Regions from separate parts of the Rhizobium sp. SU303 genome, predicted to be linked through region 1. Evidence: predicted binding sites of a transcription regulator. Region 1 holds the regulator's gene; each other region holds the start of a gene.
The links. Region 1 encodes LexA, which represses DNA repair genes until DNA is damaged. Its sites were predicted from a motif close to TGTTCNNNNTGTGTTCNG; they were not measured.
Positions count from the first base shown of each region.

Region 2: a site for LexA is predicted at 3,944-3,961, ahead of RlegSU303_RS24360 (YifB family Mg chelatase-like AAA ATPase). Genes of this name have one in related genera too.
Region 3: a site for LexA is predicted at 7,543-7,560, ahead of RlegSU303_RS00290 (DNA recombination protein RmuC). Genes of this name have one in related genera too.

Region 1 is NZ_CP088095.1:1,962,979-1,972,817, reverse strand. Features, by position in the region: gene RlegSU303_RS09915 (VOC family protein) at 1-742, opposite strand, end outside; gene lexA (transcriptional repressor LexA) at 941-1,660, shown strand; gene RlegSU303_RS09905 (ComEC/Rec2 family competence protein) at 1,641-4,073, opposite strand; gene gltA (citrate synthase) at 4,364-5,653, shown strand; gene lpxB (lipid-A-disaccharide synthase) at 5,685-6,863, opposite strand; gene RlegSU303_RS09890 (LpxI family protein) at 6,860-7,741, opposite strand; gene lpxA (acyl-ACP--UDP-N-acetylglucosamine O-acyltransferase) at 7,745-8,563, opposite strand; gene fabZ (3-hydroxyacyl-ACP dehydratase FabZ) at 8,560-9,027, opposite strand; gene lpxD (UDP-3-O-(3-hydroxymyristoyl)glucosamine N-acyltransferase) at 9,020-9,839, opposite strand, start outside.
Region 2 is NZ_CP088095.1:4,963,036-4,972,874, forward strand. Features, by position in the region: gene dnaN (DNA polymerase III subunit beta) at 1-687, opposite strand, end outside; gene RlegSU303_RS24335 (hypothetical protein) at 781-951, shown strand; gene rsmI (16S rRNA (cytidine(1402)-2'-O)-methyltransferase) at 948-1,865, shown strand; gene RlegSU303_RS24345 (YraN family protein) at 1,855-2,223, shown strand; gene RlegSU303_RS24350 (cupin domain-containing protein) at 2,338-2,841, shown strand; gene gshB (glutathione synthase) at 2,928-3,875, shown strand; gene RlegSU303_RS24360 (YifB family Mg chelatase-like AAA ATPase) at 4,051-5,583, shown strand; gene RlegSU303_RS24365 (DUF4037 domain-containing protein) at 5,762-6,829, opposite strand; gene cysK (cysteine synthase A) at 7,132-8,094, opposite strand; gene RlegSU303_RS24375 (LysE family translocator) at 8,239-8,856, opposite strand; gene RlegSU303_RS24380 (Dps family protein) at 9,133-9,651, shown strand; gene RlegSU303_RS24385 (DMT family transporter) at 9,713-9,839, opposite strand, start outside.
Region 3 is NZ_CP088095.1:50,996-60,834, forward strand. Features, by position in the region: gene rpoN (RNA polymerase factor sigma-54) at 1-191, shown strand, start outside; gene RlegSU303_RS00265 (DMT family transporter) at 322-1,245, shown strand; gene hpf (ribosome hibernation-promoting factor, HPF/YfiA family) at 1,538-2,113, shown strand; gene ptsN (PTS IIA-like nitrogen regulatory protein PtsN) at 2,184-2,648, shown strand; gene RlegSU303_RS00280 (methyl-accepting chemotaxis protein) at 2,721-5,060, opposite strand; gene RlegSU303_RS00285 (ribokinase) at 5,304-6,203, opposite strand; gene RlegSU303_RS00290 (DNA recombination protein RmuC) at 6,284-7,510, opposite strand; gene RlegSU303_RS00295 (globin-coupled sensor protein) at 7,717-9,213, shown strand; gene def (peptide deformylase) at 9,311-9,826, shown strand.

The DNA of each region.
Region 1 (9,839 bases):
GCAGGCCGCGATCTGCGGATGAGACGGCGATGTCGAAATAGGCCTCCAGCCCTTCCGGCGTCATCAGGCTGATTTTCGCATTCGATGCCGCAATATCGACGCCGAAACCGGTTTTCTCGACTGCCGATTGCGCCACGGCAAGGCTGACGAAGGCAGCGAAGGCGGCCGGCTCCGGCGTGCAAAGCGCGATCTCGACTATGCCGGTGACGCCATTGGCATGCGTCTCCAGCGCGGCGCGGTCGGCCGGCAGCGGATTGACGCGCTCGACGGTGAAAAGCAGGAGATCGGGCGCGCGCAGGTCGCCGGCGAAAGCCAGCTTGAAGCCGGCAATCGTCTCGGAACCGTCCGGCATCGTCATCGGCCGGGTGAACTGCAGCATCTCGCCGGCGCTCGATCCGTTGCCGACGAAATTCTGATGATCGATGCCGGCATCCTTGCTGCCGAAAGCCATCCCCGAAAGCCCCTCCTCGCAACAGCGGAAACGGAAGGCCTGGTTGCGGGCAGTGAAGACATTGCCTTGCCGCGCCGATGCCTCGCTCTCCTCGACGCTCGCAATCCCGAGCGGCTCCAGATAGGTCTTGTCGGCAAAAAAGACGCAGGCATTCTCCGTTCCGAAGGGATGGCGCGCATCGGCGGCAACGGTGAAGCCGAGCTTGCCGAGCCTCTCGCGCGCCAGATCGATGTTGACGACCGGCAGCACGACATGATCCAGCGGGTGCGGTTTGGCGGAATGCTCGTTCATGATGTCCCTCCTGGAAACGGCAAGAGATTTGCGACGGCGCGCCCCTCAACGCAAGAGATGTGTCCCAATCCGGCGAATGAAAATAAAAATCTCAACGAGTTGGCGCCAAGTTTTACGGAAATTTAGCTACTTGCGGAACACATATGGAACATATAGTGTCTGTTCTGGATTTGTTTCAATCACGAGGTCACAACGTCGATGCTCACGCGCAAACAACAGGAGCTTCTCCTTTTCATTCATGAGCGCATGAAGGAATCCGGCGTTCCGCCATCTTTCGACGAAATGAAGGATGCCCTGGACCTCGCCTCCAAGTCCGGGATTCATCGCTTGATTACAGCGCTTGAGGAGCGAGGCTTCATTCGCCGCCTACCGAATCGCGCCCGCGCGATCGAGGTCATCAAGCTTCCGGAGGCCTACAGCCCCAGCATTCAGCCCCGGCGCGGCTTTTCGCCGAGCGTCATCGAGGGCAGCCTCGGCAAGCCGCAGCCGGTTGCTACTCCTGCTCCCGCAAAACCCGTCGCCGACAACGCCAACTCGGTCTCCGTGCCGGTCATGGGCCGAATCGCTGCCGGTGTGCCGATCTCGGCGATCCAGAACAATACCCACGACATCGTCGTTCCGGCCGACATGCTCGGCTCCGGTGAACATTATGCGCTCGAGGTCAAGGGCGATTCGATGATCGACGCCGGCATCTTCGACGGCGACACCGTGATCATCCGCAACGGCAGCACCGCAAGTCCTGGCGACATCGTCGTTGCTCTCGTCGACGACGAAGAAGCGACACTCAAGCGCTTCCGCCGCAAGGGCGCCTCGATCGCGCTGGAAGCGGCCAACCCAGCTTACGAGACCCGGATTTTCGGGCCGGACCGTGTCAAGGTTCAGGGTAAACTCGTCGGTCTCATTCGCCGATATCACTGACATTGGCCAGGCCGGATTCGGTAAAACTGTTGCTGCGCCAGTCATAGGCACGATGGCGCATCCATGGCCGCGACAATACATCGAATGCGGTTGCGACCTCCAGGCCGGTGTCCGTGAAGCGCAACTCGATGGAACCGGTCCTGCGCAACGTCTCACCGGTGAAGAGCGTCGCACCTGAACGGCAATTGTTGAAGCGAAGGCGGACCGACGTCACGACGATATCGGCCGCGTCGCACGCCGGGCCGAGATAGGCGGCGTTGTCGATGACGGTTACCACCCGACCATTGCCAAGCCTTGATATGCACCAGGCCTTCTTGACGCAGGAAAAGCGGTTTGCGTCACCGCCCGCTGCGGCCGTCCGCATCGCGGTCCTTGCTTCGTTCTGCTGATCGCGGGAAAGCCTGACGCGGCGGTCTTCTCCCTCAGGCGGGATAGCAGGACCATCCAGCATCTTCGGCGGATCATGCCTCGGCAGGACCAGCGCTCTCTGCCACTGGTCGAAGATGAAGTCCGGCGGTCTTTCACGGTTGGAAGCCATTGCCGCCGCCTCGACGACCGCGACGAGACTGCCATCCTCCGAAATCACCAGATCCGGCGGCCGGGGAACCGGCAGAAGCAGCAGGATGAGTGTTGCGACCGCGATGATCGATGTGCCGACATGGCGCAACCGGGTGCGGAGCAGCGTCAGCAGCAGAAAGCCTGCCACGGCGACGGCGAAATACCAGGCGGGCAAGCGGCCGACGTCGATATTGCCACCCCAGCCGGACACCGTCTTTGCGACCGCGATCACCAAATCGAGGCCAAATCCGACGATCTTCCAAGCCCAAACATCCAGACCGAAAGGCATGAGCAGCATCGCCAGCAGGCCTGCCGGCATGATGATGAAGGAGATGATCGGCATCGTCGCGAGGTTTGCCGGCAGGCCGTAGGCGGTCAGGCGATGAAAATGCTCGATCGAAAACAGCGCGGTTGAAAAACCGCCGATCAGCGAGGTCAGGAAGACGCCGCCGAAGAAACCGGCAACCGTAACGAACGGCCGGATGATCGGCAGCTTCAGAAAGGCGTTTTCGCGGACGCGCCGGTCCTTCCACAGCTGATAGCCCGAGACCAGCGCCAATGTCGCGGCAAAGGACATTTGGAAGCTCGGTCCCAAGACCTCGGACGGCGAAATGGCGATGATGACGAGAGCGGAGAGAGCGACATTGCGCAAGCTGATCGACGGCCGGTCGAAGAAGACCGCAATCAACATGATGGCCATCATGATGAAGGCGCGTTCTGCAGAGACCGCAAAGCCGGAGATCAGGAAATAGGCGGTGACGGCGATGAGCGCGCCGGCGGCAGCGATCTTCTTTGTCGGATAGGCCTCGGCGACGCCGGGAAAAAGGCTGAGCAGCATCCGGAAACCGACGAAGAAGATGCCGGCCGACAGCGCCATGTTGAGACCGGAGATGGCGATGATATGAGCCAGGCCGGACTGGCGCAGCGCCTCCGTCGTCGCATCCGAGATGGCCCGCCGCTCGTCCGTCACGAGAGCGGCGGCAAAAGCACCGGTGTCGCCGGGCAGGATCGACCGTATGCGATCGCCGATGCCGCTGCGCAGCCGGTACAGTCCTTCGAGCAAAGCTTCCGGCGTCGATCTCGCAGCCTGGGGACCTGCCTGCAGATCGGCCTTCGTCGGTGCGCCGTAGAAGAAGCCATTCGCGCCGATGCCGTCGAAATAGGCACTGAAGGAGAAGTCGTTGAGCTCGGGAAGCGCTGGGCCTGCCGGCGGCGTCAGCCGCGCCCTGCCACTGATGATATCGCCGATCTCGAAGGCCGCGTCGGCGCCGCGGGCGATCACGGTTATGCGTTCGGGCGGCCGCTTCACCTGTGGCGCCTCAGTGCCGGTGACGGCAAGAATGTAGCGCCACCGCCCGCGACCGTCGCCTTCACGCCGCTCGACACGGCCGGTCACCGTCGTCGTCACGGCGGAATCGAGGATCATAGTGGAAATCCGCCAGCTCTCGAGCTGCGCAGAGACCATGCCGCAGGCCACGAGCGCAAGCGCCAGCAGCGTTGCCCGCACCGCCGCCCGGCTGCGGCTGGCGATGAAAACTGCCACGGTCGGCGCCAACAGGCAGAGCAGCGATGCAACGAGAGGAAAATCCGATGCCGCGAGAAACCAGACGGCTGACCCGGCGCCGAGGAAGACCGGCGAGAACAGCAGCAGGCGGCCGTGGTCCGCCTCCTCGCCCAGCATGCGCATGCCGGCCCGTAGCAATTGCGAAGCTGCGGCCGGCAGCCGGTGGCGCAATGGTGTCGCCGACTGCGTCCGTGTCGGTCGCGTTACCGCGACAGGTGGTGAAAAATTGGAAGTGTTAGCAGCGCCTTCGCCTGCTTCCGGCCGCAATTCGACTGTCGTCAACTCCTGCATGAACCGCCCAAGCCCGGCTGCGAAGGCGGCCAGAATGCAACCTCCAATCAAATCCGGCAAGAATAATCGATTGAAATACGAGGGAAAATCGCGAGCGCCAAAAGACCAGTCGAATCATCGGCTTCCGATATGCGTGCGGCTCATCGCTGCAGTGCCTAAAAGATGATACCGCAATGCACAAAATGCCGTCACGGTAACTTGGCATTAGCCTCGCGATCATATAGCTATCGGTGAGGACGCTTAACCCCTATGGCGCTTTTATGGCGCCACCGCCATTTCGGAGGATCAGCATGACGGATCAAAGCGCTACAATAAAAATCGGTGACAAGTCTGTCGACCTTGCTGTCAAAAGCGGCACGATCGGCCCGAGCGTCATCGATATCGGTGCCCTCTACAAGAACACCGCTTCCTTCACCTACGATCCGGGTTTTACCTCGACCGCATCCTGTGAATCGAAAATCACCTACATCGACGGCGACGAAGGCGTCCTGCTGCATCGCGGCTATCCGATCGAGCAGCTCGCCGAGCACGGCGACTTCCTCGAAGTCTGCTACCTCCTGCTTTACGGCGAACTGCCGACCACCGTGCAGAAGAAGGATTTCGATTACCGCGTGACGCACCACACCATGGTGCACGAGCAGATGAGCCGCTTCTTCACCGGCTTCCGCCGCGATGCGCATCCGATGGCCGTCATGTGCGGCTGCGTCGGCGCGCTGTCGGCCTTCTATCACGACTCCACCGACATCACCGATCCGCACCAGCGCATGGTCGCCAGCCTGCGCATGATCGCCAAGATGCCGACGCTTGCCGCCATGGCCTACAAATACCATATCGGCCAGCCCTTCGTTTATCCGAAGAACGACCTCGACTATGCCTCGAACTTCCTGCGCATGTGCTTTGCCGTGCCTTGCGAGGAATATGTGGTCAATCCGGTGCTTGCCCGCGCCATGGACCGCATCTTCATCCTGCATGCCGATCATGAGCAGAATGCCTCGACCTCGACCGTCCGTCTCGCCGGTTCGTCGGGCGCCAACCCGTTCGCCTGCATCGCCGCCGGCATTGCCTGCCTCTGGGGCCCCGCTCACGGCGGCGCCAACGAAGCAGCGCTCAACATGCTGAACGAAATCGGCACGGTCGACCGCATTCCGGAATATGTCGCCCGCGCCAAGGACAAGAACGATCCGTTCCGCCTGATGGGCTTCGGTCACCGCGTCTACAAGAACTACGATCCGCGCGCCAAGATCATGCAGAAGACGACGCATGAAGTGCTCGGCGAACTCGGCATCAAGGACGATCCGTTGCTCGAAGTGGCGATGGAGCTGGAGCGCATCGCGCTTACCGACGAATATTTCATCGAGAAGAAGCTGTATCCGAACATCGACTTCTATTCCGGCATCACGCTGAAGGCGCTGGGCTTCCCCACGACCATGTTCACCGTGCTCTTCGCGCTTGCCCGCACCGTCGGCTGGATCGCGCAGTGGAACGAGATGATCGAGGATCCGGAACAGCGCATCGGCCGTCCGCGCCAACTCTATGTCGGCGAACCGAAGCGCGATTACATCCCGGTTTCGAAGCGCTGATCGCTTTAAAAGAACCAAAAAGAAAACCCGATCAGAAACGACCGGGTTTTTTCTTTTTCAGCACGTCGAGAAGGATCTCGGCAGCGTGCTCGCCGGGCGGCTTTTCGGTCTGCATGCGTTGCCAGACGAGATCGTAACCCTCGTTCATCGCCTTCAATTGGAACGTGTCAGCCGACAGCCGCTCCATCCAGCGCGCCAGGCTGGCGCCGCGGACGATCTCGTTCAGATATTCCGGCACGACGGCATAATCGGCGATGATATTGGGCAATGCGCCCGTCCACACCTTGATGCGCAGGCTCAGCAGGCGGATGATCCAATCCGTCTTGTAAACGGACACCGTCGGCACGCCGGTGAGGGCGAGTTCGAGGATCACCGTGCCGGAGGCTGCCATCGCCGCATCCGCTTCGGCAAAGGCCTTCCATTTCTGCGCCGACCCGACCACCACTTCAGGCGGCGTGGCCCAGCCTGCGACGAGACCCTTCACCAGCGCTTCGTTGTGCGGCACGGTCGGCAGCAGGAAGCGCATCGGGCCGTTGCGGGCGACAAGTTCTTTGGCGGCATCCTCGAAGAACGGCAGGAGCTTGGCGACTTCGGAGGATCTTGACCCCGGAAGCATCAGGATCGTCTTGCCCGCTCTCTCGACGGATGCGCGCCCGGCGCGCAGCCGCCGCGCTTCGAGCAGCGCCGGGTCGGCGATCAGGCGATGGCCGACATAGGTGGTCTCGGGCCCGCCGAGCGTGTGCATGACTGCCGGCTCAAAAGGCAGGACGGCGAGCACATGATCGACATAGGCGAGCATGCGCGTGGCGCGATATTCCTTCCAGGCCCAGACGCTCGGACAGACGTAATTGACAACCGGCAGATCGGGCAGCGCGGTGCGGACACGCTTGGCGACGCGATGGGTGAAGTCCGGGCTGTCGATGATGAGAAGAATATCCGGCCTTGCGGCGATGATGGCAGCCGTCGTCTGGCGGATCAGGGTATAGAGCTTCGGCAGCCGGCTCAGCACCTGGGTGATGCCCATGATCGACAGCTCGGAGAAATCGAACAGGGATCGCAAGCCTTCCGCTTGCAGCCCCTCGCCGCCGACGCCGACGAGTTCCACCGGTCCGCTATGAATCCGCTTCAGGGCGGCGATGAGATCGGCACCGAGCAGATCCCCCGACACCTCGCCGGCAATGACGGCAATCTTCAGCGGCGCCCCGTTCATTCGAGCCCCCATGCCGGCAGGCCGCGATCGATGCCGCAGACGAAAAGCCCGGCCTCATCGGCGGTTTTAATGACGGCGGCGCGATCGAGCACCAGCGAGCGGCCGGCCTCGACGGCGACGCCGGCAAGGCCGGCTTTCCTCGCGTTCAGGACCGTGGAAACGCCGATCGCCGGCAAGTCGGCGCGGATATCCTGTTGCGGCTTGCAGAGTTTGACGAGTGCGCCACGGCGGCGCGGCGAGATGCGCCCGGCGGCTCTGAGACCCGCGACACGCTCCAGCATCTCGTCCGTGCCCTCAAGACCCTCCAGCGCGACGATGCGCCCGCCGATGGCGACGGCGCCCTGGCCGACATCGAGCCGGCCCAGCATCTCAGCGGCATCGGCTGCGCGCCTGATATCGCGCCGGTCTTCCTCGCCAGGCGCTGCAGCGCCAAGCGGGCCGACGTAGGCAAGAAGGTCGGGAGCGATCTCATGAGCGCCGACGACGCGGCGGCCGTTTCCCTCGATCAGCCGGATCACCATCTGCAGCACCGTATCGTCGCCGCCGGACAGCAAGGTGCGGATCGTGGCCGGCATCTTCATCAGCGTGCGCAGCGTCGGGCGCACCTCGCGCCATTCCGGCCGGCGCCGCACGCTTCCGGACATGACGACACGGCCGATGCCGTAGCGATTCAAGAGGCCCTCGAGAGCTGCAAAATCGCCGACGCCGATGACGGCATGGTCATACCCTTCCCAGCGCCGGTCGCTTTCGTCCTTCAGCGCGACGATGACGGGATTTTCGCCCGCCGCGCGCGCAGCTTCGGCGACATAGGAAGGCAGAAGGCCGCCGCCGGCGATGATCGCCAGCCGGCCCGCAGCGGTATCGCCGGAAAGAGTCACGGACTAGCCCTTCTGCCCCCGGGTTGGCGAGGACAAGGCGCGGTCGCTGTCGGCGGCGATGAAGTCGAGGATGTGGACCGCCTGCTCGCAATCGGCATATTCTTCGCGGATGGCGGCGGCGTTTTCGCGGACGGAGCCCGGTCCTTCGAAGATCGACTTGTAGGCGCGCCGCACCCTGTGAATGACGGCGCGGTCGACGCCGGCGCGCGTCATGCCGACGACGTTGAGGCCGCTCAGCAGCCCGGGATTGCCGTTCAGCATGCCGTAGGGAATGACGTCGTAACTCACTGCCGAGAGCCCGCCGACGAAGGCCTGACGGCCGACGCGGGTAAACTGGTGAACGGCCGAGCCGCCGCCCAGGATGACGCGATCTTCGATGACGACATGGCCGGCGAGCATGACGTTGTTCGACATAATCACATGGTTGCCCACCCGGCAGTCATGCGCGACATGCGAATTGGCAAGGAAGAGGTTGTTGTCGCCGACGATCGTCTGACCGCCGAAATCGGCCGTGCCGGTATTCATCGTCACGCCCTCGCGGATCGTGCAGTTGGCGCCGACCGTCAGCGTCGTCTCCTCGCCGCCGTGATGCACGCTCTGCGGATCGCCGCCGACGACCGCCATCGGGAAGATGCGCGTGCCCTTGCCGATCACGGTGCGGCCGGTGACGACCACATGCGACAAAAGCTCGACATTCGCATGCAGGACGACGTGCGGCCCGACATGGCAGAAGGGACCGATCTTGACGCCCTCACCGATGCAAGCGCCGTCCTCGACGACAGCCATCGGATGAATGCGGGCGCTTTCGGCGATAGTGCTCATGCCTGATCCTTACGAACGATCATCGCGCCGATATCGGCTTCGGCGACGAGCGCGCCGTCAACCTTGGCGTCACAATGAAATTTCCAGATATTGCCGCGCTGCTTGTGCTTCCTGACATGGAATTCAACACGATCGCCGGGGACGACGGGCTTGCGGAAGCGCGCATTCTCGATGGTCATGAAATAGACGAGGTTGCCGGGCTGGCCATCCTTCTTGGCACAGATCGCACCTGCGGTCTGAGCCATGCCCTCGATCAAGAGAACCCCGGGCATAATCGGAGATTCCGGAAAATGACCGGTGAAATGCGGTTCATTCACCGTGACGTTCTTGATGCCGATCGCAGTGTTGTCGCCATCGATCTCGATGATCTTGTCAACCATCAGAAACGGGTAGCGATGCGGCAGCAGTTTCATGATCTCGATGATGTCAGCCGAAGAAAGCGTTGTCGTGGCTTCCTCAGTCATTTTGCTCGCCTCCAGGTTTCTTCCCGCGCAGCTTCGTCTTTGACATCTGTTGCGCGACATCTCTCAGATAGTCATTCAGCGGACGCCCAGGTGTACCACCATATTGTCCGCCAGCGGCAAGATCGGTCATGATACCGCTTTGGGCGGCGATCTGCACGCCGTCGCCGATCGTCACATGCCCCTTGATACCGACCTGGCCGCCGATCTGAACGCCATTGCCGATCTTCGCGCTGCCGGCAATGCCGACCTGCGCAACGATGGCGCAATGGCGGCCGATCTGAACGTTGTGGCCGATCTGTACCTGGTTGTCGATCTTGGTGCCTTCGCCGATGACCGTATCGTCCATGGTGCCACGGTCGATCGAGGTGTTGGCGCCGATCTCGACATTATCCTGGATAATCACTCGGCCGATCTGGACGATCTTGATCATGCCGCGCGGGCCCGGCGCATAACCGAAACCATCCTGGCCGATGCGGGCGCCGTTGTGGATGATGACGCCATTGCCGAGCAGCGCGCAGAGAATACTCACGCCGGCCGCAATCGAACAATCCCGGCCAATCTTGACATTCGGACCGATGATGCTGTGGGCGCCGATGCGCGTCCCTTTGCCGATCTCGGCATGCGCTCCGATGACGGCCAGCGGCTCGACGATCACGCCCTTTTCAAGCTTGGCGCTCGGATCGATCACCGCACTTGGCGCGATCTCGCTTTCACCGGAAAAGACGACCGGACGCAATGCCGCGGGATAAAACAGGCCGCCCGCCATCGCGAAAGCCGCATGTGGATTGGACGACAGAATGACCGGGATATGG
Region 2 (9,839 bases), 2.0 Mb from region 1:
GATCTTGGCGTCGGAGACCTCGACGGTCACCATCGTTTCGGGATTGTCGACCAGCTTCTGCAACTCGCCGACCGTCTTGCGCGGAATGATGATGCCGGGCATGCCCTCGGAGCCGGAGGGCGCATCGACATCGGCGCGCGCCAGCCGGTGGCCGTCGGTCGCAACCGCCCTGAGCTTCAGCTGGCCGTTGCTCTCGATCGTATGGAAGAAGATGCCGTTCAAATAATAACGCGTCTCTTCCGTCGAGATCGCAAACTGCGTGCGGTCGATCAGCATCTTCAGATCGGTCGCCTTCAGCTTGAAGGAATGCGTGAAGGTGCCGGCTGTGAGATCCGGAAAGTCCGATTCCGGCAGGCATTGCAGCGAGAATTTCGAGCGGCCGGACTGCACGGTCATCGCGCCGCCATCGGGGCTGGTGGCAAGCAGCACTTCCGAGCCGTCGGAAAGCTTGCGCACGATATCGTAGAGAAGATGCGCGGGAACGGTGGTGGCGCCGGGCTGCTGGACGCTAGCAGGTGTCGCCTCGGTGATTTCGAGGTCGAGGTCGGTCGCCTTCATGTCGAGCTTCTGGCCGTCGGCCTTGAGCAATACGTTGGACAGGATCGGGATCGTGTTGCGACGTTCGACCACGCGGTGGACGTGGTTCAGCGATTTCAACAGGTTTGACCGCTCAATAGTAATACGCATGGGATGCTACCGCTTTCGACCGTGACTGTCCGGGCGCGTCGAGCACCCGAAGAATGCTGTCCCGGCTTGAGGCCGGGGGAGTGGACGGGCAAAATGGCAGACTTCAGCATTGCTTTGCAAGAGGCATGGACGCCGGCACCCCTGCATTTGCGGTTTTCCAGAGCAATGCTCACAGAAATCCGAACCCTTGCCGAAGCGATGCGGCTCGCCCATAAAGGCTTCGATGCCGGCGACGAGCCGGCGGGACGAAAGCAAATGGCATGAATGAGGAAACGACAGCGGACGCCGCCGGCCGGCGAAGCTTCCGCCTGCACAATGCAACGGTGCCGGCGCGGCCGCTGAAGCCGGCGCTCTATCTCGTCGCCACCCCGATCGGCAATCTCGGCGATATCACCCTGCGGGCGCTGGAAACGCTGGCCGGCGCCGATGTACTCGCCTGCGAAGATACGCGCGTCACCCGCGTGCTGCTTGACCGCTACGGCATCCAGAACCGTCCCTTCGCCTATCACGAGCACAATGCCGACGAGGCCGGTCCAAGGCTGCTGCAGGCGCTCGAAGCCGGGCGTTCGGTGGCGCTGGTTTCCGATGCCGGCACGCCGCTGGTCTCCGATCCCGGTTATCGGCTGGCGCAGCAGGCGATAACGGCAGGTTACCGCGTCATTCCCATTCCCGGCGCCTCCGCCCCGCTCGCAGCTCTTGTCGGCTCCGGCCTGCCGAACGATGCCTTTCTTTTCGCCGGTTTCCTGCCGGCCAAGGACAAGGCCCGCCGCGACCGTCTCGGTGAACTTGCCGCAGTACCCGCAACGCTGATCTTCTTTGAATCGCCGCATCGCATCGGCGCAACGCTTCTGGCCGCCGCCGATGTGCTGGGCGGCGCTCGGCCCGCCTCCGTCTGCCGCGAGCTGACCAAGACCTATGAGGAGTTCCGTCGCGGCTCGCTTGCCGACCTTGCCGCGCATTATCAGCAGGTGGAAAACGTCAAGGGCGAGATCGTCCTCGTGATCGGTCCGCCGGAGCCGGTCGAGACGGATGAGGCCGATGTCGAAGCCATGCTGGCCGACCTGTCGAAGACCATGCCGACGGCAGGCGCCGCGACCGAGGCCGCCCGCCTCACCGGCCTGCCGCGCAAGGTGCTCTATCAGCGCCTGCTGGAGATCAAGAACGCCGATGGGCGATAATGATCTCGCAACGATCAGAAGGAAGGCGCTGCGCCGGGGCCGCATGTCGGAATATGTCGCGGCCGCCTTCCTGATGCTGAAGGGCTATCGCATCCTGGCTCTGCGCCACCGCACCAGGCTTGGCGAGATCGACATCATCGCCCGCAAGGGCGATCTCGCCGTCTTCGTCGAGGTCAAGGCCCGTCATGGCGAGGCCGCGGCGGTCGATGCCGTCTCTGTCGCCGCGCAAAAGCGCATACGGGCGGCAAGCGATCTCTGGCTCGCCCGCCAGGGGGATCAGGCCCGCCTTTCCCAACGTTATGATATCGTGGCGATCATGCCCGGCCGGCTGCCGCGGCATTTTATTGATGCTTTCTGACCTCCTTTCGCCCCATAGGATTTCCGGATCGTTAAACTTTTAGTCCCCGCTTGAACCAGGTCCTTACGACTCTCTGCTATCGACTCGGTAGGGATAACAATTGGGGGTTGTTTCATGGCCTGGAAGCTGATGTTTGCAAGTGCGGTCGCCATGGCCGCGCGCTCGGTGCCGTATGCGGTGGCGAAGCCGGCCGGAAAGTCCTTCGTCGCGCATGCGAGCGATCTGCTGCCGCTGAAATCCACGCCGATCAATCCGGACTGGATTGTCAGCGGCAATCCGCAGGCCCGCACCGCCGAACATTCACGCGGCCATGACGAGGCCTCGCTGACGGCGATCTGGGATTGCACGGCGGGCGAATTCCGCTGGCGCTTCGGCTGGGACGAGACGGTGATGATCCTCGAAGGCGAGGTTCATATCACCGCCGAGGACGGCACCGAACGAACCCTGCGCGCCGGCGACGTCGCCTTTTTCGCCGGTGGGACCTGGGCAAGCTGGCGGGTCGACAATTACGTCCGCAAGGTCGCCTTCCTGCGCAAGCCCTTCCCGAAGCCCTTGGCCATCGCCTACCGCCTCCGCAACATACTGCGCAACAACGGCAACCAGGGCATCGCTGCCTGAAAAACGGCGACCTGAAGCCCTTGATTGACCGTTGCGTTTGATATCTGGCCGACCTACATCTGTCCGGCATTCAGCGAGGGATGGAAATGGCCAAGATCACCAATGTAGCGGTCCAGATGGATCATGTCGCCGGCATCAATATCGCAGGTGATTCCACCTTCGCCATGAGCCTGGAGGCGCAGGCGCGCGGCTACAAGCTCTTCCATTATACCCCCGACCGCCTGAGCTTCCGTGACGGCAAGCTCTATGCCAGCGTCGAGCCGATGGTGCTGCGCGACGTCAAGGGCGATCACTACGAGCTTGGCGCGCCGGAGCGCATCGACCTCGCGACGATGGATGTCGTGCTGCTGCGCCAGGATCCGCCCTTCGACATGTCCTATATCACCTCGACGCATCTGCTCGAGCGCATCCACCCGAAGACGCTCGTGGTCAACGATCCGGCCTGGGTGCGCAATTCGCCGGAAAAAATCTTCGTCACCGAATTCTCCGACCTGATGCCGAAGACGCTGATCACCAAGGATGCCGCCGAGATCCGCCGCTTCCGCGACGAAATGGGCGACATCATCCTGAAGCCGCTCTACGGCAATGGCGGCGCCGGCGTCTTTCATTCGACCCGCGACGACCGCAACCTCTCCTCGCTGCTGGAGATGTTCGGCCAGCTCTTCCGCGAGCCCTTCATTGCCCAGCAATATCTGCCTGACGTCCGCAAGGGCGACAAACGCATCATCCTGGTCGACGGCGAATTCGCCGGCGCCATCAACCGCGTTCCGGCCGAACACGACAGCCGCTCCAACATGCATGTCGGCGGCCGCGCCGAGGCGACCGAACTGACGCCGCGCGAACAGGAAATCTGCGGCCGCATCGGCCCGGCGCTGAGGGAACGCGGCTTCCTGCTCGTCGGCATCGATGTGATCGGCGATTACATGACCGAGATCAACGTCACATCGCCCACCGGCATCCGCGAGGTCAAGAAGTTCGGCGGCGCCGATATCGCGAGCCTGCTTTGGGACGCGATCCAGCGCAAGCGCGGCTGAGCCTGCTGCTCATGACCGTTTTGGTCTCGCGACCGAGCACAACCAAGGTCACAGCGGATGCCTGACTATGTTCTTTGATTGTTCTTGTTTTATTCCAGCTTCCATGCCAGATTGCAACCGCTGGCCCTGAACGGCCGGGGGCGGTATAAGAGTTTGCGGGACAAGGGATGGGCATATGGTCGCGCGTGTCAGTACGGTTGCATTTCAGGGTATCGAAGGTGTGCCGGTCGAGGTCCAGGTCATGGTCGCGCCCGGCAAGGTCGGCATGCAGATCGTCGGCTTGCCTGACAAGGCGGTGGCCGAAAGCCGTGAGCGCGTGCAGGCGGCCCTCCACGCCTCCGGCCTGGCGCTGCCGGCGAAGCGCGTGACGGTCAATCTGGCGCCGGCCGACCTGCCGAAAGAGGGCTCGCATTTCGATCTGCCGATCGCCCTTGCCCTGATGGCCGCCCTCGGCGCCATTCCCGCCGATGCGCTGTCGAACTTTGTCGTCGTCGGCGAGCTCAACCTCGACGGAACGATCGCCGCCATATCAGGCGCGCTGCCGGCTGCGATCGGCGCCAATGCGCTCGGCAAGGGATTGATCTGCCCGGCCGAAAGCGGCGCCGAAGCCGCCTGGGCAGGCGCCGAGGTCGATATTCTCGCCCCGCGCAGCCTGATCGCCCTTGCCAATCATTTCCGCGGCACGCAGGTCCTATCCAGGCCGGAAGCGTCGATCCGCGCCAATGCCGCAAACCTGCCGGACCTTGCCGAGATCAAGGGCCAGGAAAGCGCCAAGCGGGCGCTCGAAGTGGCCGCGGCCGGCGGTCATAACCTGCTGATGGTCGGTCCTCCCGGCTCCGGCAAGTCGATGCTGGCGGCGAGGCTGCCGTCGATCCTGCCGCCGCTTTCGGCCGCCGAACTGCTGGAGGTGTCGATGGTCCATTCGATCGCCGGTCAGCTCTCCGGCGGCAAGCTTTCCGATCGCCGGCCCTTCCGTACCCCGCATCATTCCGCAACCATGGCAGCCCTCGTCGGCGGTGGCCTGCGCGCCCGTCCCGGCGAAGCCTCGCTTGCCCATCACGGCGTGCTCTTTCTCGACGAGTTTCCCGAATTCACGCCGCAGGCGCTGGATGCGCTGCGCCAGCCGCTCGAAGGCGGCGAATGCGTCATTGCGCGTGCCAATCACCGCGTCTCCTATCCGGCGAAATTCCAGCTGATCGCGGCGATGAACCCCTGCCGCTGCGGAATGGCCGGCGAGCCGGGCCATACCTGCGCCCGCGGCCCGCGCTGCATGAGCGATTACCAGGCCCGCATCTCCGGCCCGCTGATGGACCGCATCGATATCCGCATCGACGTGCCGGCCGTCTCCGCCGCCGATCTGATCCGGCCGATGGCGGCCGAAACCAGCGCCGACGTCGCGCGCCGCGTCGCCCGCGCCCGCGAGATCCAGCAGGAGCGCTTCGAAAGCACCGGCGCAAAGGGCATCGGCACCAATGCCCGCTGCTCGACTGCGATGATCGAGAAACTGGCCGAGCCCGATGCCAGCGGCCTGCAGCTGCTGCGCGACGCCGCCGAGAAGATGAAATTCTCCGCCCGCGGTTACCACCGCGTGCTGAAGGTCGGTCGCACGCTTGCCGATCTCGACGGCAAGCCGACCGTCGGCCGCATTCATCTCGCCGAAGCCATCTCCTACCGCATCGCTGGGGAGAGACTGACGGCCGCGGCGTAAGAGGCGCGAAGCGCTCGACAGTTTGTTGGCAAGCTCGTCCTTTACTCGGCATTGTGCTTGGCATCTGCCGGAACAATCGGTTGCAGATGCTCGGGACAAGCCCGAGCATGACGAAAGAGAAGTTGGCGCCAATGAGTTCAGCAGGCCTGAATGGCACGCTTTCCGAATGACGGAGCGATCAGCTGTCCAACTGGCTCACCATCCTTTGAGAGAGCTTGGCGTCCTCAAGCAGGGGCGTGAGGTCGCTGATCTGATCCAAAGAGCCGACAATCGGCAGCTGTTTGATCCACGCATCGGTTATCGCTGAATGCGCGGCCTCTACCGTATCGTCAGCGTTGATGGTCGTAAATGGCCGGTCATGATATGGACCCACGATTGGCTCGAAAGAGGCGACGCCAATCGCATTTTGCCTGCGCGCGAGTTCCTGGTAAGCCGAAGCGAGCGCGTCCTCTCGTTCCGCCCATTCACTCGAATGTAAGGCCCGCTGCAGGTGAGGCGGGAGGGGCTCTGCGATGGGAAGCCTGGCAAAGCCACTGCCGAGCCATTTTGAATAGGGGGCGTAACGTCGCTCGAGCAGGAACCCCATTCTCATTACGTCCCGCACCAGCCGCGCGGCGATGACTCGCGAACCCAGATCGTCTCCAACTTGTCCTGCGCGACCGACAAATGCCTGCTCCTCAGCGATGCGCCGCCACTGACACGCAATCTTATAGAGCCACACATCGTCTGGGAAATACCTCAGGCGATCACGGGTCTGGCTCAAGCGGCTATCGTCATCGTGAAAAACGGCGCCTGATGTGAAGGCGAGAAGCTTTTGCTCTGCAAAGCCCAGCCATTGAAGAGCGTTGAGGTTTTCGACCGACCGAACGGCGAAGTGGCCTTCCAATAGCGCTTCGAGCGTATGAAACTCCAGTCCGTGTTCAGACGCTCCTGCCGCCTCGACGCCATTTGCCGGCGGATGTGGTCGGCTGCGCCAGCCAATAGGCTCCCCAAGATAGTCAGCCGGCGCAACTTTGGAAAATTCATCGACCAGTCGCCGTGCACAATTGCCGAAGTCGTCTCGGCCCAGGAAGATGTGGACGCGTGGCCCCCAGTTGTGGTCCTTGGAAACGTCATCGTCAAAACCGAGTAGCTCCGAGCCATAGCCGATCAGTGCTGCGGAATAGCGGAGCTCTGGCGCAACCTCATTCAGCCAGGGCCGAACGATATCGGTATAGAAACCTCGTGATAACTGGATCCCCTGCATGACGTCTCACCGTAGTCTTGATGCCATCACGATTGGAAACAAAGCCGCCTCAGAGGGCCAACCGAAAATGGCCGTCGAAGGCGCCTCGACAGTTTATCCGCAGCCACGTTCTCTACTCGGCGTCATCCTCGGCCTTGTGCCGAGGATCTGCTACATATCAACCGGCTGCAGATGCTCGGGACACGCCCGAGCATGACGAAAGAGGAGCTGGGCCGACTCCATCAGCAGTCTGGGGTGGGCGCCGAAGCGCCCCGATATTCTGCGAACTTGAATGACCGGGGAAGCCCCGGCCAAATCCTGCCTCAGCTCCCCAGCCCCTCGAACAACGCCGTCGAAAGATACCGCTCGGCGAAAGACGGGATGATGATGACGATGTTCTTGCCGGCGTTCTCGGGACGGACGCCGACCTTGATTGCGGCGGTCAGTGCCGCACCCGAGGAGATGCCGACCGGCACGCCTTCGAGCCGGGCAACCAGGCGCGCCTGTTCGAAGGCCTCGTCATTGGTCACGGTGACGACCTCGTCATAGATGCCGGTATCGAGGATCTTCGGGGCGAAGCCGGCGCCGATGCCCTGGATCTTGTGCGGGCCGGGATTGCCGCCGGAGAGGATCGGCGAATCGGCGGGCTCGACGGCGATGATCTTGATCTCGGGCTTGCGGCTCTTCAGCACCTGTCCGACGCCGGTGATCGTGCCGCCGGTGCCGATGCCGGAGACGACGATGTCGACCGTGCCGTCGGTGTCGTTCCAGATTTCCTCGGCCGTCGTCTTGCGGTGGATCTCGGGATTGGCCGGGTTTTCGAACTGCTGCGGAATGACGGCATCGTCAAGGGAGGACGCCAGTTCCTCGGCCTTGGCGATGGCGCCCTTCATGCCCTTTGGTCCCTCGGTCAGCACCAGCTCGGCGCCGAGCAGCGCCAGCATCTTGCGGCGTTCGACCGACATGGTTTCCGGCATGGTGAGGATCAAGCGGTATCCCTTGGCGGCGGCGGCAAAGGCGAGCGCGATGCCTGTATTGCCGGAGGTCGGCTCGATCAGCACCGTCTTGCCGGGGGTGATCTTGCCCTGGGCTTCGAGGCTTTCAATCATCGCGACGCCGATGCGGTCCTTGACCGAGGCGATCGGGTTGAAGAATTCGAGCTTGCCGATCAGGTTCGCCACGACGCCCTTTTCCCGCGCCAGCTTGTCGAAGCGCACGAGCGGCGTGTCGCCGATGGTCTCGGTGATCGAGGAATAGATGCGGCCGCGGCCGGGCTTGTGCGACATGGGTGCCTCCCTTTGAAATCCTGTCTCTGAAATCGAGGAGGAGAATAGGGTCAAAGGCCGGTCTAGGCCAGCCCGTGTTCATCCCGGGGAGGCGGTCCTCGGAGAAAATAACCTTTGAAAACCGGTCCTTGCCGAATGTTTATTTCAGGCGGCCCGCGTGGCGATGAAGGCGGCCGTGCCCGCGAGGATGCCGGCCGCAACCCGGTTCAGCGCCTGCAAGGCCCGCGGCTGCTTCAGCATCGTGCGGGCTCGCGAGGCAAGCAGCATATAGGGCACGAGCACGACGATCAGCACGACGAAGGTGGCGGCGAGCAGGAGCGCATAGTCTCGCAGGCCGATATTGCCGATATCGATCAGCGTCGGCACCAGGGCGACATAGAAGAGCATCGTCTTCGGATTACCAAGCGTCACCAGCAGGCCGGAGAGGAAGGACAGGCCGATATTGGTGGATTTCCGCGCCGCGATATCCTGCGGCAACAATCCCGCCGTCCAGAGTTTCCAGGCGATGTAGCCGAGATAGAGGACGCCGGCGATCTTGATTGTTATGAACACTTCGGTGAAGGTTTGCGCCACGAAGGCCAGGCCGAGAATGACCGCTGTCAGATAGGCCATGTCGCCGAGCACAAGGCCGAGACCCATGAAGAAGGTCTCGCGGAAATTCGAGCCGAGCGCGCGTGCGACAATCGCGGTGATCCCCGGTCCCGGAATGGCCGCGGCGATAAACAGCGCTCCGGCATAGGTCAACAAGGCGGCAAGGCTCATGATGCGCTCCCTTCTTTTCCCCCGCTGTTTTATATCCGGTGCCTGCAACCATCAATCCACCGGCGTTGATGGGTGCATCAGCGGCGAGAATGCTTCGCCAGACTGGCAAGAATGCTTGCTCGCCGGTTGCCCACGACCTTGAAGAACCGGGAGCCTCACGTATTTGTTGCGGTGAAGAACTCCGCTGGGCACTCATCGTCACGGCCGTCTTCATCAACATGTCATCGTCGCCCTATCAGGTCCCCCATATCGCTTCGTCACCCAAGGAGAAAACGGATGTCCCCCACACAGGCCGAGAAGACCAGACTTGCGCCCCTGAAGACGCCTTCGGATCTGCCGACCAATGCCATCACCGATATTTCGGCAGCACTCACCGCGCTGCTCGCCGATGTCTTTGCGCTCTATCTCAAGACCAAGAATTTCCACTGGCACATGTCAGGCCCGCATTTTCGCGATTATCATCTGCTGCTCGACGAACAGGCAGAGCAGATCTTCGCCATGACCGACGACATTGCCGAGCGTGCCCGTAAGATCGGCGGCACGACACTGCGCTCCATCGGCCAGATTGCTCGCCAGCAGCGCATTTCGGACAATGACGCGGATTTCGTCACGCCCGAGGACATGTTGTCGGAACTGCGCGGGGACAATGCGCAGCTCGTTTCGCTGCTGCGCGAGGTGCATGACCTCTGCGACGAGCATAATGATGTCGCAAGCGCCAGCCTGATCGAAAACTGGATCGACGAGGCCGAGCGCCGCACCTGGTTCCTGTTCGAAACGACGCGCGGGCAGAAATAATATCGGCATGTCCCGGGCGTGCTTGCCATGCCCAGGCGTGCTTGCCACGCCCGCCCGGTTCTCAGCTCTCCAGCGCCCGCGGCCGCAGCCACCGCGGCGTCCAGCCGAGATTCATGCCGGCGGCGGCAAAGAGAATGATCGCCGCGCCGGCGACCTGCATCGGCTGCAGCGCATGGCCGAAGGCCAGC
Region 3 (9,839 bases), 1.9 Mb from region 1:
TCCGTGCGCTGATCCTGCAGGAGAGCCCGGAGGCGGTGCTTTCCGACGACGATATCGTCGACATGCTGAAGAAAGGCGGCGTCGATCTCGCCCGCCGCACCGTTGCGAAATACAGGGAGGCAATGAACATCGCCTCTTCGGTCCAGCGCCGCCGCGAGAAGCGGGCGCTCGCCAAGGTCGCGGGCTTCTGACGCAGCAATGCTTCGACCTCGATCGAAGCATCCGGCCTGAAAATCCCGTTATTCCTCTCCAGCGCGCCAGCGTCTTTTCAGACGCGCAACGGCGCCGCAACCCTTTGAATTGTCTTCAACCAAGATCGAAATGCCGACCATGACGCCGCAAAATTCCAACCTTGCCAGGGAGCTTTTCCTGCTGCTGGTGCTGGCGACCCTCTGGGGTTCCTCCTACAGCTTCATCAAGATCGGCGTCGAGACGATCCCGCCGATCACGTTGATCGCCGCCCGCACGCTGATTGCCGGCGGCATTCTGCTGGCCGTCCTGCGCCACCGGCGTGTCCGTCTGCCGCGTGATCGTGCCACCTGGCGGCGGTTTTTCGTTCAGGCCTGTCTGAACAGCGTCGTCCCCTTCACGCTGATCGCCTGGGCGGAACAGTCCGTCGATGCCGGATTGGCGGTGATCCTGAATTCGGCAACGCCGATCTTCACCTTCCTGCTGGCCGTGCTGATCACCGGCCATGAGCAGGTGACGCTGCGAAGGCTTTTCGGCGTCATGGCCGGGCTTGCCGGCATCTGCCTCGTCATCGGCATCGAAGCGCTCAGTGGTCTCGGTGAAAACCTGATGGCGCAGCTTGCCATCATCCTGGCGACTATCTGTTATGCAGGTGCCGCGATTTTCAGCAAGAACTTCAAGGGGCTTGATCCCGCAGTGCCGGCGGCCGGCTCGTTGATCTCAGGCGCGGTCGTTCTCTTGCCGATGAGTCTTATCATCGATCGGCCGTGGGAACTCGATCCTTCGGCGGCATCGATGCTGGCACTGCTGGCCCTCTCCGCCTTTTCGACGGCGCTTGCCTTTGTGATCTATTTCCGTCTCGTCCAGACGCTGGGTTCGGTCGGAACCACCGCGCAAGCCTATCTCAGAGTGCCGATCGGTGTTGCGATCGGCATCGTCTTCCTCGGCGAAAGGCTGAGTCCGACGGCCTGGATCGGACTCATCTGCGTCATATCAGGTGTCGCCGCCATGACGATCCCCGCCAGAAGGGGCGCAACGCAGGCGCGAAACGCGTAAAGTGGATGGACTGGCGGTCGGCGGTATGCCTTGCCCGACAAGGCATCCGCCACACGTTGATCGAGTGCCACTGTTGGTGATTCGGCGCCCTATTGACTTTTCGGCACGCTCTGGCTAGAAGCCCGCCGCAATCGATGCCGTGAACGGCGTCTGGAGTTATCCCCAGCATCAGAAGGGCACCAAGGACCCGCAGGCCTAAGCCGATCTTGCTTGAGATTGTGCGAAGTGCTTGGATGAACCTGAGGCTTGGCGTAAACTGATACCCGCAAACGACCATAAGAAGGGAAACTCCATGAGTGTGCGTGTATCCGGGAAACATATGGAAATTGGTGAATCGTTCCGTCAAAAGATCGAGGACCAAATTGGTATGGCCATCACGAAATACTTCGACGGGGGATATTCCGGCCAGGTGACCGTGGAAAAGGCGAGTTCTCGTTACTCGGCGGATTGCAAGCTTCATCTTGACAGCGGGGTGGTGCTGCATGCGGCCGGCGAGGCGACCGACCCGCAATTGGCTTTCGACGCCGCCTCCCAGCGGATCGAAAAACGGCTGCGGCGTTACAAGCGCAAGCTGAAGGACCATCACGCCGGAAACCATCTGAATGGTTTTGCAGAGGTCTCCTACACGGTCATGGATTCCGTTCCTGATCACGATGATGAAATCGCTGACGATTTCGCTCCGGCGATCGTTGCTGAAAGCACGAAGCAGCTGAAGACCATGTCGGTCGCCACCGCAGTGATGGCGCTCGACATGACCGACGAGCCGCTTCTCCTGTTCCGCAGCCCCGGCAAGGAACATCTGAACATCGTTTACCGTCGGCACGACGGAAATATTGGCTGGATCGATTCAGCCAGTATCAAAGGCTGAGATCAGGGTGGTGAGCGGCGGTATTGCCGCCGCTCCTTGCATTTGATCCCGGCGACAGAAGGAAAAAGAAATGGCATTGGCAGATTTGCTCCATCAGGATGCGATCATTCCCGCCCTCAGAGTAAATTCCAAGAAACAGTTGCTTCAGGAATTGGCTGCAAGAGCCGCCAGGATCACCGGGCTTTCCGAACGGGAGATCTTCGACGTCATCCTGCAGCGCGAACGCCTGGGCTCGACCGGCGTCGGCAACGGCATCGCCATTCCCCACGGCAAGCTGGGAAACATCCATTCGATCGTCGGCATCTTCGCCCGGCTGGAGCAGCCGGTCGATTTTGAGGCGCTGGACGACCAGCCGGTCGATCTCGTGTTCCTGCTGCTTGCGCCGGAGGGCGCGGGCGCCGATCATCTCAAGGCTCTGTCGCGTATCGCCCGCGTGCTGCGCGATCACGACCTGGTCGCCAAGCTGCGCGCCACCGATTCCGCCTCGGCGATCTACGCCTTCCTCAACGAAGAGCAGACGTCGAACGCTGCCTGAGTTGCATTATCCCCGAATGTGAAAAGGCGCCTGATATCCCAGGCGCCTTTTGCATTATGAGGGGCTGAACGATCAGAACTCTTCCCAGCTGTCCTGCGCCACGGCAGCGGATCCGCGCGACGGGGCAACGGGACGCCGGACTGCCGGGGCGCTCGCGCGAGGCGAAGGGGCTGAAGTCGCCGGTGCCCGCATCCTTTGCGCGACGGAGGCAAGGGCCGCGGCGTTGCCTGAACCCGAGACGTTGAAGCGCGTGGCGAGCGCCTTCAGTGTTTGTGCCTCGTCGTTGAGCGCGACGCTGGCAGCGGTCGCTTCCTCTACCATGGCCGCATTCTGCTGCGTCACCTGATCCATCTGGTTCATGGCCTGGTTGATTTCCTTCAGACCGACAGCCTGTTCGCTGGCCGATGCCGAGATCTGTCGGATGAGGTCGTTGATGCCCATGACCTGTTCGGCGATCTTGTGCAGCGTGCCGCCGGCGCGCCCGACGAGATCGACGCCCTCCTTGACCTGGACGGCCGAGCTGTTGATCAGCGTCTTGATCTCCTTGGCGGCATTGGCCGAACGCTGTGCGAGTTCACGCACCTCCTGGGCGACGACGGCAAAACCCTTGCCGGCTTCCCCGGCACGGGCCGCCTCGACGCCGGCATTCAGCGCAAGCAGGTTGGTCTGGAAGGCGATCTCGTCGATGACGCCGATGATCCGCGAAACCTCCGTCGAAGATTGTTCGATCCCCTGCATTGAGGCGATCGCCTTCTGCACCACTTCGCCGGACTTTTCGGCGTCCTGGCAGGCGAGGTTGACGTTGTCGGCCGCCGTGCGCGCATTCTCGGCGCTGGAATCGACCTGCGCAGTGAGTTCGTTGAGCGCGGCCGCCGTCTCTTCCAGGCTGGCAGCCTGCTGCTCGGTGCGCTTGGCGAGGTCGGAAGCGCTGTTGCTGATTTCACCCGTGCCGGAGCCGATATTGGCGACGCTGAGGTTCATCGTGTTGATGGTCTCTTCGAGGCTCGCGAGCGCGGCGTTGAAATCCTGCTTCAGCTTACCGTATTCGCCGGGGAACTCGTCGGTGATGCGGTGGCTGAGATTGCCCTGCGACAGTTCGGAAAGGCCGGCGCCGACGATCGAGACGATATGGCGCTGCAGCGACACCGATTCCTGGCGTTCCGATTCCGAACGGCTGCGCTCGGTCTCGGCCGCCTGTCTCTGGTCTGCGGCCTCGTCTTCGAGGCGGCGGCTGTCGGCGAGGGTGAAGCGGAAGCCTTCGAGCGCCTTGGCGACCGAACCGACTTCGTCGCTGCGGTCCTGGGCGGCGACCGGTTCGCCATATTGGCCGTCGCTCAGCGCCTTGACGCTGGCGACCAGCCCGCCGAGCGGCCGCTGCACGAAAGAGCGGATGGCGAAATAGAGCGCCAGCATGACGGCGCCAAGCACGATCAGCCCGTTGATGATCATCATATAGGTCTGGTCACGCACCGGCGCGTTGATCGCCGTGTGCGGCACGTCGACGAGCACCACCCAGGTGGCGTTGACGCCGGGAACCGCGAATGGATAGACGACACGATCGAAGGGATCGAGACCATCATAGGTGAGGTTCCTGACGAGGCCGGGCTGCTTGCTCGACAGCGCCGACTTGACGATGTCGGCGCCCTCGCCGTCATATTCCTTGGTCATCAGGTCGGGGATCGGTGCGACGATCCAGTTGCCGGCCTGCGACAGCAGCGTGACGCGGCCCGAACCGAAAGGATGCAGCGCCTGCAGCTTGTCGGTCAGCGACTTCAGCGAAATATCGACGCCGCCGACGCCGATCATCTTACCACCAGACATGACCGGATAGGCGATCGAGGTCAGCAGCGTCGGCACGTCGGTTCCTTCGGCCATATAGGGCGTGGTGATCGCGCCCTTGCCGCTGTCGGCGGCAAGCTTCCACCATGCGGCGGTATAGTCATTGTCGAAGGTCGAATATTGGATGCCGCCGTCCTTGGTCTTCGACCAGTAAGGCGTGAAGGCGCCGTTCTTGTTCGTGCCTTCGTCATTGTTGTTGGCGATCTCGGTGCTCTTGCCGTCAAGCGCGCCGAGCTGCTCGCAGAACCAGCTGCCGAAGGCGAAGGCATTCTGCTCGAGATTGGCCTTCAGCACGTTGATCATGCCCTTGCGATCGAGCGACTTGCCTTCATGGCCGCGGCCGATGACGCCCGACATGGTGCGCGCGGCGCTGGCGAGTTCGCCGACATTGGCGGCGATTTCATTGGCGATCGATTTTGCCTCGAGGTTGGCCTGATCCATCGTCAGCGTCTGGACGCGATCCCGGGTCTGGCCGATGAGGAAAAAGTTCGAAACGATGAGAACAAGCGCGATGGCGATGCCGGTGATGACGATGAGTTTCGCCGCAAGCGATTTCATACGAAAAATGAACATGGGGTCCTCGGGCAAGGATGCGCCGAACGGGCATTCTCCGGCGCAGGAGCAAAGGCTTCGCCCCGTCATGGAGCAGCCGCTTGGACGGCCGGATTCCAGAAAGTGGGAGGCGCCGGCGGCCATGAGGAACATCGCCGGAAAACTCTTAAATTTGAATGAAAACTCTATCGATCGGAGCCAGGAAAATCGCCGGAACGCCCTGAATTACAGGGCGTTCCGGCGCCGTTTCGCAAAGAGACGCGCCTATATCCTGTCTGCGACTTCCTCGCTCAGAGGGATCGACGGTTGTGCTCCGGCCTTGAGGCATGCGAGCGAACCGGCAACCGCCGCACGGCGCAGCGCCGAGACAAAATCGAGGCCGTCGTCGAGGCTGGCGGCGAAATAGCCGCAGAAAGTGTCTCCCGCGCCGACCGTATCGACAGGTTCGATCTTGAGGCCCTGCGCCCTTGAAATCGCCCCGTCACGAATGGCGATGACCCCGTCGGCGCCGAGCGTCACGATCAGCGTCTGGCCCGTCTCCGCATGCAGATGCACAAGGGCTGCCTCCCGTGCTTGTGCGTCCATGCCTTCCTGTCCGGCGAGCCGCTCGAATTCGGTCTCGTTGGCAATGACGATATCGGCGAGCCGGCCGAGACGCGGCGCATCGGGGATCAGCGGCGCGAGGTTGAGGATGCTGGTGACGCCCTTGGCGCGGGCCGCCGACAGCGCGCGTTCGACGGCAGCAGCCGGCACTTCAAGCTGCAGCATCAGGATATCGCCTTCGTTCATGCGGCCGATCGCCGTCTCGGCATTGGCAGGCGTGACCCGGCCATTGGCGCCGGGAACGACGGCAATCATGTTTTCGCCGTCGCCGCCGACAAGGATCAGCGCCGTGCCGGTGGGACCGTCGACATGGTTGACGAGAGAAAGATCGGTGCCTGCATCATCGAGCAGGGCCAGCGCCTCCGCAGCAAAGGCATCCTTGCCGACGGCGCCGGCCATATGCACATAGCGGCCGGCGCGCCGCGCTGCCAGCGCCTGGTTGGCGCCCTTGCCGCCGGCGGCCGTGGCAAAGCCGTTGCCGGCCACCGTCTCGCCGGGCTTCGGCAGGCGCTCGGTCGTGGCGATGAGATCCATGTTGATGGACCCGAAAACTGTGATCATGAATGTGTCCCGTCTTCCGGAGCATGCGGGCGAAATCATGCTCCTACTGTTTCATGCGGGCGCGACACTGCCCGAAGCGGTCACTCCTCGTCAACCACCCGCAGCTTCAGAAGACCGGTGCGGCTTTCCACCGATTTGGCCGCGGCTTCGCTGTCGCGGGCGGGCTTGGCATCGCCGCCGCCTGCCTCGAATTCCAGCGCTTCGATCCTGGCGCCGCGCTTGGTGAGCTTGTCGGCTGACGTGACCACCATGTCGATATCCTTCTGCGCCATGGCGAAATGGCCTTGCAGTTTGCGCACCCGCTCGTCGAGGCGGCTGAGGTCGTCCATCAGGATCGCCACCTCGCCCTGGATCAGATGCGCCTGCGCCCGCATGCGCTGGTCTTTGAGCACGGCCTGGATGACCTGGATCGACAGCATCAGCAGCGACGGTGAGACGATGACGATGCGTGCGCGGTGCGCCTTCTGCACCACCGGCTCGAAATGCTCGTGGATCTCGGCGAAGATCGATTCGGACGGCACGAAGAGAAAGGCCGTATCCTGGGTTTCCCCCTGGATCAGATATTTCTCGGAAATGTCCCTTATATGGACCTCCATGTCGCGGCGGAATTGCTGACCGGCGATCTTGCCGGCCTCGGGGGTGCCGGCGTCGCGGATCGCGTTCCAGGCTTCGAGCGGAAATTTTGCGTCGATCACCAGCGGCGGTGCGCCGTTCGGCATGCGAATCGTGCAGTCCGGCCGCGAACCGTTGGACAGCGTCTGCTGGAAGGCGTAGGCGCCCATCGGCAGGCCGTCGGCGACGATCGTTTCCATCCTGGACTGGCCGAAGGCGCCGCGCGTCTGCTTGTTGGACAGAATGGCCTGCAGCCCGACGACATCCCTCGCGAGCGTCTGGATATTGTTCTGCGCGGCATCAATGACCGCCAGCCGCTCCTGCAGCCGCTGCAGGTTCTCATGCGTCGATTTGGTCTGCTCGGTGATCGTCGAGCTGACGCGTTGCGACATGCCGTCGAGGCGTTGGCTGATCGTCTGGTTGAGTTCGCTCTGCCGCGCCCCGAAGACCTCGGTCATTGCCGCGATGCGGCCCTGCATCTCCGCCTGGATCTTCAAAAGCTCGGCCATGCGCGCTTCGTTTTCCTGAGCACGAAAGCTCGCTTCCTCCGCCTGCTCGCGGCGAAGGCTGACGCCGCGCAGCAGAAGCACGATCACCAGCAGGGCGAAGGCGGCGAGAACGCCGCCGACAAGCGCCAGCATGGCCGGGCTGATCGAGGAAAGGGCAAGGGCGAGCGATTCGGAATGGATGGTCATGTCGCAAGCATAACAGAAGAAATGGCGATATATAGATCAAAACGTGAACGGAATGAGCCGCCCTCAATATCCTTCCAAGCCATCGCTCTTCCTCGCCCGGGGAGAAGAAATCGCCGTCTCATTTAACGATTGCTCAACCATATTGGCCAAAACCTGCGGCGCAGAAATTCCTTCCCGCGCGCGTCGCGCCAAGTACAGAGATCTCCATGACCGCCCAGCAGACCGACAGTGCCCTTAGGCAGCGCCTCGATTTCATCGAACTGGATGAGGCAGCGCTCAAGTCGATGCGGGATCTGCGCCCTGTCATATCAGAGCTGATCGGCGGCGCCCTCGATAAATTCTACGCCAAGATCGCCAAGACCCCGGCTGTCGCAGGCTTTTTCGCCGATAAGAACCATGTCGGCCATGCCAAGAAGCGCCAGCAGGATCATTGGGCCAATCTTGCTGGCGGCGCGTTCGACGAGAGCTATGTCAACGGCGTGACCGCGGTCGGCCGGACGCACGCCCGCATCGGGCTGGAGCCGCGCTGGTATATTGGCGGTTACACCATCGTCATGTCCGAACTCGTCAAAGGCATCATGGAGAAGCAGTGGCCGTCGATCTTCGCGCGCCGAGAGGGCAAGGCATTGGCCGAGAAGCTGTCGGCCGTCATCAAATCAGGCATGCTCGACATGGATTATTCCATCTCGGTCTACCTCGATACGCTCGAGGCAAAACGCCGCGTCTTGGAGGAGCAGCGCGCCCAAGCCGAATCCGATCAGGCGATCGCGCTGGAGCAGCTGCGCCGCGGCCTGGAAGCGCTGTCGAACGGCGATCTCGAAGCCACCCTGCCATCCGACCTGCCGGGCAATTTCCGGCAGATGGCCGAGGATTACAACCGCGCCGTCAGGGCGCTAAGCCAGTCCTTCGCCTCCGTGCGCGAGACTTCGGGCCATATCATGAGCGGCGCCGATGTCATTTCCAATGCAACCAACGATCTGGCGCTACGCACTGCCCAGCAGGCGGCAGGCGTCGAGGAGAGCTCGGCCGCCCTGCAGCAACTGTCCGTCAGCGTCGGCCAGACGGCCGCCAATGCCGAGAAGGCGTCGGATGCCATGCGCGAGACGCAGCAGAAGGCGAAGAACTCCGGCGAACTCGTCACCAGCGCCGTCTCGGCGATGGCCGGCATCGAGAAATCCTCGACCGGGATCTCCAAGATCATCGGCGTCATCGATGAGATCGCCTTTCAGACCAATCTGCTGGCGCTCAACGCCGGCGTCGAGGCGGCCCGTGCCGGCGATGCCGGCAAGGGTTTTGCCGTCGTCGCCCAGGAAGTCCGCCAGCTCGCCCAGCGCACCGCGGAAGCGGCCAAGGAGATCAAGAACCTGATCTCGCAGAGCTCGACCCAGGTCAATCAGGGCGTCAGCATCGTCTCCAGCACCGGTGAGGCGCTGAACGACATGATCAGCCGCATCGATATCATCAACCGTTTCGTCGCCGATATCGCCGCCGCTGCCCGCGATCAGGCGACCGGGGTCAACGAGGTCAGCCTCGCCGTCCGCAACATGGGTGCGATCACCCAGCAGAATTCAGACATGGTCGAGCAATCCTCGGCGGAAACCCGCCGGCTCAAGGACGAGGTGGAGACGCTGATCGAGCTGCTGCGGCGTTTCCGCGCCCGACCGGAGGGCCGCTCCGCCGGTGCTGCTCGACGGGCTGCCTGAGGCCAATATGGCAAAATTCCAGACGGGGATGCAAAAAAGCGTATTCCCCGCCTACCGGATAATTCCATAGTCGGAAAAGATGGGTTATGGGAACGCCATGACCATCAAGCCACTCATCATTCTTCCCGATCCCGTTCTCCGCCAGCTGTCCAAGCCGATCGAGCGGGTGGATTCCGACCTGCAGCGTCTTGCCGACGATATGCTGGAAACCATGTACGACGCGCCGGGCATTGGCCTTGCCGCGATCCAGATCGGCGTGCCGCGCCGCATGCTCGTCATCGACATTTCGCGCGAGGGCGAAGAAAGGCAGCCGCAGGTCTTCATCAATCCGGAGGTCCTCACATCCTCCGACGAGCGCTCCGTCTATGAGGAAGGCTGCCTTTCGATTCCGGATTATTATGCCGAGGTCGAGCGCCCGGCCACTGTCTCGGTCAAGTATCTCGACCGGAACGGCAAGGAACAGACGGTGGAAGCCGATGGCCTGCTCGCCACCTGCCTGCAGCACGAGATCGACCACCTGAACGGCGTGCTCTTCATCGATTACATTTCGCGGCTGAAGCGGGAGATGGTGATCAAGAAGTTCACCAAGGCGGCGAAGTCCAAGGCGCTCTGACGCTGCGTTGAAA